Regions from separate parts of the Solibacillus sp. R5-41 genome, predicted to be linked through region 1. Evidence: riboswitches for the same ligand, from Rfam matches in the RefSeq annotation. Region 1 holds a riboswitch; the other holds the start of a gene.
The links. A riboswitch is a leader RNA that binds a small molecule or an ion and turns the genes downstream of it on or off. The one in region 1 is predicted to bind FMN.
Positions count from the first base shown of each region.

Region 1 (3,432 bases):
TTATAGGAAATCAAGAGGGGGAATTTCTATTTCATCATTTTTATAAACAAAAAAAGCAGCATGTCCTTTAAATCGTGCAAGGAAATGCTGCCTTATATGAGTAGTGAACCGTTTATTTCTTTAAAAAAGTCGGAGCACGTTATTCTATTGCGGTTTTTAAAAGCTGATAGGCATCAATATTAATTGTTTGTGTCGGATTAATCCCATCCATAATATTCACAATGTCTTGCAGAAGTGGGGTTAAATGCTCTTCGATAAACTCCTTTTTCACCGAATCCTGAACTTCTATTTCAAGGTTGTCCATTCTTGCAAGCAGCTCATCACACATTAAGTGGAGAACTGCCTCTTCTCTGTGAGTGGGCGTATTGTTCAGTAATAATTTCGCCCGTAAATCCAAATATTTATACCAATAATCCCGTAAAGTGTACTGCTCCTTGTGCAAATATTGTTGGCGTTTCATCCCTTTTGGATCTGCATCTTTTGTCAGTGTTAGCAGGCGTTCCATTTTATACTCAATCGTATTTTGCGCATCAATCTGTTGTTGCTGCTTTGTTTCCAGCGCCTGCTGTTCCTTGCGTTTTTGATTCCATAAAAAGAGGAATCCAATCACAATAAAAATCCCGAAAAAGCCTGCTATATATGTCCAAAAGTTCAAAATAATACTAATAACTAAGCTCACCACAATGATAATCCCAAAACAGCCTAATAATTTGTCCATCTCTTCACCGACTTTCTATGTTCGTGTGTCCTTCATTATACGATGATTGTAAGCTGAAGGTTTCATTTTACTTTTATATATCTTCGCAGCAAATAAGGATTGTTTGCTAATTATCAAATAACAAAAATCTACAAATAACTCTCATTAAAAAGACGTATTGCGCAGATTTAGTGGTATTAATGATGGTTCTTATAGGTTAGGTTGGCTAAAACACTTGAGGAACATAGCAATGCAAATAAAAATAAGTTTTTAGTTTGGTGTTCTCAATTTATTTTGCCTTTATAAAAATAGTCTGCTATAATGGGCGTCATAGTTGAATAATCCTTCGGGGTCGGGTGAAAGTCCCAATCGGCGGTGATGAAGAAATTCTAAGCCCGCGAGCCTTTTTAGGCAGGATTTGGTGTGAATCCAAAGCCGACAGTATAGTCTGGATGAGAGAAGGATTGGTTAGGTTTAAAATGAACCCTTTGTGTAGTTTAGCGTTTACACTAAGGTTTATTTAAATACGCCTAAAAAAGAATTTTCTAATCACCCCGTAGAGCATCTTCTATGTGGTTTTTTTGTTTTTTGAAGAAACTTTGTAAAATTTTATATGTTTTCCTTCGGGGTCGGGTGAAAATCCCAATCGGCGGTGATGAAGAAATTCTAAGCCCGCGAGCCTTTTTTAGGCAGGATTTGGTGTGAATCCAAAGCCGACAGTATAGTCTGGATGGGAGAAGGAAATAAAAATGGTCGACTTTTTTCAAAAATAAATGGAAAAAAGCTTATTTGACTATGCCATTTTTACAACTCTCATCAAAACTCCGAGCTAATATCGGGGTTTTTTCTATTTTATTTTCTTTATGAAAATAAAGCTAGATGCAATTACGCCAAGGCGAAATTGATAGGATGAGGTGAGAAAGATGTTTACAGGGATTATCGAGGAGTTAGGAAAGATTCACCAGATGAAATCAACTCCTCAAGCAATGGAGTTATCCATTCATGCTAAAAAAATTTTAGAAGATGTAAGGCTAGGGGACAGTATTTCAGTAAATGGCGTTTGTTTAACTGTGACAAGCTTTACAAGTAATGCTTTTACGGTAGATGTTATGCCGGAAACGGTGAAAGCATCGAGCATTCAACAATTGCAGGTCGGCTCAACAGTAAATTTGGAGCGTTCCATGGCAGCAAATGGTCGCTTTGGCGGACATTTCGTTTCAGGACATATTGATGGAGTGGCCAAAATTGTTCAAATACGCCAAGTTGCAAATGCTGTGTATATGGATTTGGAAGTACCGAAAGAACTGTTAAAAAATTGCTTAGTAAAAGGTTCCATTACACTAGATGGCACAAGTTTAACTGTTTTTAATGTTACAACGTCCTTAATAACCGTTTCATTAATTCCACATACGTATAAAGAGACGGTACTCGGTATGAAAAAAGTAGGGAATCTCGTCAATGTTGAAACCGATCTTATTGGCAAATATATTTTGCAACATTTGACGAATAGTCAAACAAAAAATCTTTCAATGGATTTTTTACAACAACATGGATTTTAAAGGAGTGCACCGAGATGTTTCATACAATTGAGGAAGCGATAGAATCGTTAAAAGCAGGGGAAGTCATTATTGTAGTTGACGATGAAAATCGTGAAAATGAAGGAGACTTCCTAATACTTGGGGAACACGCTACACCAAAAAATATTAACTTTATGGCAACGTATGGGCGCGGCTTAATTTGTACACCGATTTCACAAAGAATTGCGGATAAATTACAGCTTCAGTCAATGGTTCAAACAAATACGGATGTCCATCAAACCGCATTTACTGTGAGCATTGATTTTAAAACAACAACAACAGGCATTAGTGCTTTTGAGCGTTCAGATACGATGTTGGCACTATTGGATGAAACCGTTCAACCGCAAGATTTTAGAAGACCAGGACATGTATTTCCACTGCTTGCAAAAGACGGTGGAGTATTAGAGCGTAGAGGACATACGGAAGCTGCGGTCGATTTGGCAAAGCTTTGCGGTTCCGCACAAGTAGGGGTTATTTGTGAAATTATGAATGAAGACGGCACAATGGCACGCGTACCGGATTTATGGGAAATAGCCAAAACCTTTCAGTTAAAATTTATAACAATTGATGCATTAGCATTGCATATAAATCAATTACGCTGTGGCGTAATTGCGTCCAAATTTTGAATTTAAATGGAGGCCTGTATCTGGCAGCCATCAATATAATTAATACTTTTCAAAATCTGTGACATCTGCCAGGGACTTCTCTTCTTACAATGGGTGTTTGAACACCTATTGCACGAAAAGAGAAAATTACAATTAGCATAGGGGATATGAACATGGGAAAAACATTTGAAGCACAATTAGTAGGTACAGACTTAAAAATAGGTATTATTGTCGGGCGATTCAATGAATTTATTAATGCTAAATTATTGAGCGGTGCAATGGATGGTTTAAAGCGCCATGGTGTTTCAGAAGAAAATATTGATATTGCATGGGTACCCGGTGCATTTGAAGTGCCCTTTCTCGCAAAAAAAATGGTCGCTACCGGGAACTATGATGCGGTCATTGGACTAGGTACAGTCATCCGTGGATCCACAACACATTATGACTACGTTTGCAACGAAGCAGCAAAAGGCATTGCCAATGTATCCCTAGAATCAGGCGTTCCAGTTATTTTCGGTATCGTAACAACTGAAAATATCGAGCAAGCGATTGA
Region 1 is NZ_CP024123.1:2,411,981-2,415,412, reverse strand. Features, by position in the region: gene CSE16_RS11700 (ABC transporter substrate-binding protein) at 140-718, opposite strand; FMN riboswitch at 1,036-1,165, shown strand; FMN riboswitch at 1,313-1,443, shown strand; gene ribE (riboflavin synthase) at 1,621-2,256, shown strand; partial or broken gene ribB (3,4-dihydroxy-2-butanone-4-phosphate synthase) at 2,271-2,849, shown strand; gene ribE (6,7-dimethyl-8-ribityllumazine synthase) at 3,053-3,432, shown strand, end outside.

Region 2 (3,432 bases), 1.2 Mb from region 1:
GTCAATTAGGTACGCAATCCCCAACGAAATTGCAGCTTTATAATGAATTTGCACCGTTTATTGAGGAGCAAGCACTAGGCTTTAAAGAGTATCATCCTTTCAAAGGAAGCTTTACGGAAAATGAAAAGAATTTAGTTCACCAGCTTCCAAATGACCATAACTATGATGCAGGTTCAGCTGCTCTCTCGAATTATAGGGGAGCTTTAATTGATACATTTGGTGCAAGTTATGACCAAGTGCAATTGAAAAATGAAGAAGGCACACAAATGATGCTTGATCATATCGGGGAAGTATATAAACCGATTATGTTAACAGGGAAAACGACGAATTATAATTATTTTAGTTATCAAATGCGTGACGGTTCAACTTATTTAAGTCCCAATTTTCGAATGAGCTTTAGCAATGTTGAAGATGCGTTACTAAATATGACGATGGAAGCAAATGATATTTTTCAAACAGCTATTTTGCCCGATGTATCCTTCCGAGTGATAGAAAAGGGAAATACCGTAACTGTTATTTTTGATGAACTGCTCGATTTAGATAGATATGATTCAGCTCAGGCGATGCGCATGATTGAAGGGATTCTTCTAACAGCGGCCAGCTTTAATAAACAAGTGAAATTTGAACAAATAAAACAGCAAGAATGGGGTGGTTTTGATTTTTCAAAGCCGTTACCAAAACCAGTTGCCGCGAATTTAATTAACTACGACTTTAACAATATTAAATAATCGAATAAAAGAATTGTAAGCGAAAGACTTTACAATTCTTTTATTTACCTTATAATGAACATGTAACAAAATTTAATATTGATTCATCTTCGGGGCAGGGTGTAATTCCCGACCGGCGGTAATATAAAGTTGTAGCCTCTGACCATTTACTTGGAGGACGCTACAGTCAACTTTTCGAGCCCGCGAGCCACTTTTTTGTGTGCAGGATTTGGTGTGATTCCAAAGCCGACAGTATAGTCTGGATGGGAGAAGATGGAGGTACGGTCGTCATTTCATGAAACTGCCGTGTTTTTTGGTAAACACAATTTTTGTTTTTCTAGTATTTAGAAAGGCTAACTTTCTTATACAAAGAAAAAGGATTGAGTTATGTTTTTAAAAACATGGAATAGACCTTTATTTAAGTGTGCCTATTCTCCCTTATGCTTCTTTATTAGCATAAGGGTTTTTTCATGGGATGATTTTGATTCGTCCTTTCTTCTTGCAAGAGTGAATCAGCAATGAGGAGAGATTTTTTATGCGCAAGAAAAGTTTAAAGTTACGTTCATTCGTAACAATCGGTATGTTAAGTAGTATTTCATTTATTTTGATGTTACTTAACTTCCCATTACCATGGTTCCCAGTGTTTTTACAAATTGATTTTAGTGATATCCCTGCATTAATTGCAGCCATCACAATGGGACCTGTTGCAGGAATTTTAGTTGAGCTGATTAAAAACGTGTTAGATTGGATTTTTACAGGCGCACCAGAAGGTATTCCAGTAGGGCATATTGCCAACTTTGTAACAGGCATTTCGTTTGTGATCCCAGCTTATTATATTTATAAAAGGTTCCCATCAGTAAAAGGACTTGTTGGTGGATTAGTGATTAGTACTTTCATCATGTCAATTGGCATGGCTGTATTAAATTACTTCGCGTTTTTACCAATGTATACGTATCTATTAGGGATGCCTGAATTTAATATGTACGAAACGATTGTTTTAGGTATTTTACCGTTTAATATAATAAAAGGAATTATCTTATTAGTCATTGCCACAATGATTTATCGCATCATGCGGGTATGGATTGAAAATCAACGTTCGCAGTTTTTAGCATAATACGAGGAAAGCCAGCATGCCAATCATTGGGTGCTGGCTTTCGTTTTCTAATAATAAATATGCGTTTACTATTGTAATCAGATGCTGAGACTGGTATCATATTGTTCATTGTTGCGAAAAATCAATCTATTTTGAGAATAGCAAACATTGAACTAACATCATAGGAGTGACATCATTGGATAAAAAAATACCCTTTTCTACATATGCTGTCATCGGGACTATGTTATTTGGCATGTTTTTTGGCGCAGGTAACTTAATTTTCCCGATTCAAATGGGACAGCTAGCAGGTACAAATTATTGGCCGGCACTTATCGGATTTTTAATAACGGCGATTGGTTTGCCGTTTTTAGGGATATTAGCAATAGGACTTTCGGGAAGTAATGGTCTGAAGGATTTAGCAAGTCGCGTACATCCTGTTTTTGGCGTATTATTCGCACTTGCATTGTATTTAACAATTGGTCCTTTCTTTGCGATTCCACGTACGGCTACGGTTCCGTTTGTTGTTGGATTTGAGCCGTTCATAGCACCTGAGCAAGCTAAGTTCTGGTTAGCAATTTTTAGTTTTGTCTTTTTCGCGATTGTATTTTACTTTTCGTTGAATCCGGCAAAAGTAATGGATTATATCGGAAAATATTTAACACCAGCATTTTTAGTGTTTTTATTTATACTCATTGCAATTAGTATTTTCTCACCGATGGGCAATTTCTACGGTCCAACAAGTAGCTATGTTAATGAAGCTTTTATGACAGGTTTCAAAGAAGGCTATAATACGATGGATGCTCTTGCTTCATTAGCATTTGGGATCATCGTCATTAATGCCATTAAGCGCGCTGGAATTACCGATAAAAAAGAAATTGCTAAAGCGACATGGAAATCAGGTATTTTTGCGATGGCGTTAATGATGCTTATTTACGGTTTAATTACGTATATGGGCGCATCGAGTGTCGGAATGGTAGGGACATTTGATAATGGAGGCCAAATTTTCGCGGCCGTAGCAGAACATTATTTTGGTGCTTATGGCGCGATATTATTAGCAATCATTATCGTATTAGCGTGTTTAAAAACGAGTATCGGGCTAATCACAGCATGTAGTGAGTTTTTTCATGAAGTGTTCCCAAAAATTAGCTATAAATTATTTGTAGTTGCATTATGTTTAGTTTCGTTTACAATTGCAAATTTTGGTTTGACGAATATTATTACGTTTGCGGTACCAGTTTTAATGTTCTTATACCCTCTAGCAATTGTTCTAATTATACTTGGGCTCGCTTCATCGTACTTTAAAAATAAGCAGTCGGTATACGCAGGCGCTATTATTTTGACGTTCTTTATTAGTACGATTGATGGCTATAACGCGCTAATAGCGAACGTGCCATCATTTGAAGTGAATTTTTTAACAGCGATTTCAGCATTTTATGCGGATATATTGCCACTCTATTCGATTGGATTAGGTTGGGTTGTACCAGCGATAATAGGTGTGCTTATTGGTTTGATTATTCCTAAAAAGAGTGCCGTTGTTTAAAGTAAAGCTTCAATCTGTTTGCGAATATAAGATAAATAAAAAATGACATTTCGACTCGTTCGAGGTGTCTTTTTGCTATTTTTTACGGAAGT
Region 2 is NZ_CP024123.1:1,239,854-1,243,285, forward strand. Features, by position in the region: gene CSE16_RS05770 (hypothetical protein) at 1-728, shown strand, start outside; FMN riboswitch at 810-986, shown strand; gene CSE16_RS05775 (ECF transporter S component) at 1,243-1,821, shown strand; gene brnQ (branched-chain amino acid transport system II carrier protein) at 1,997-3,340, shown strand.
Region 2: linked by a shared signal. The riboswitch ahead of CSE16_RS05775 (ECF transporter S component) and the one ahead of ribE (riboflavin synthase) in region 1 are both predicted to bind FMN.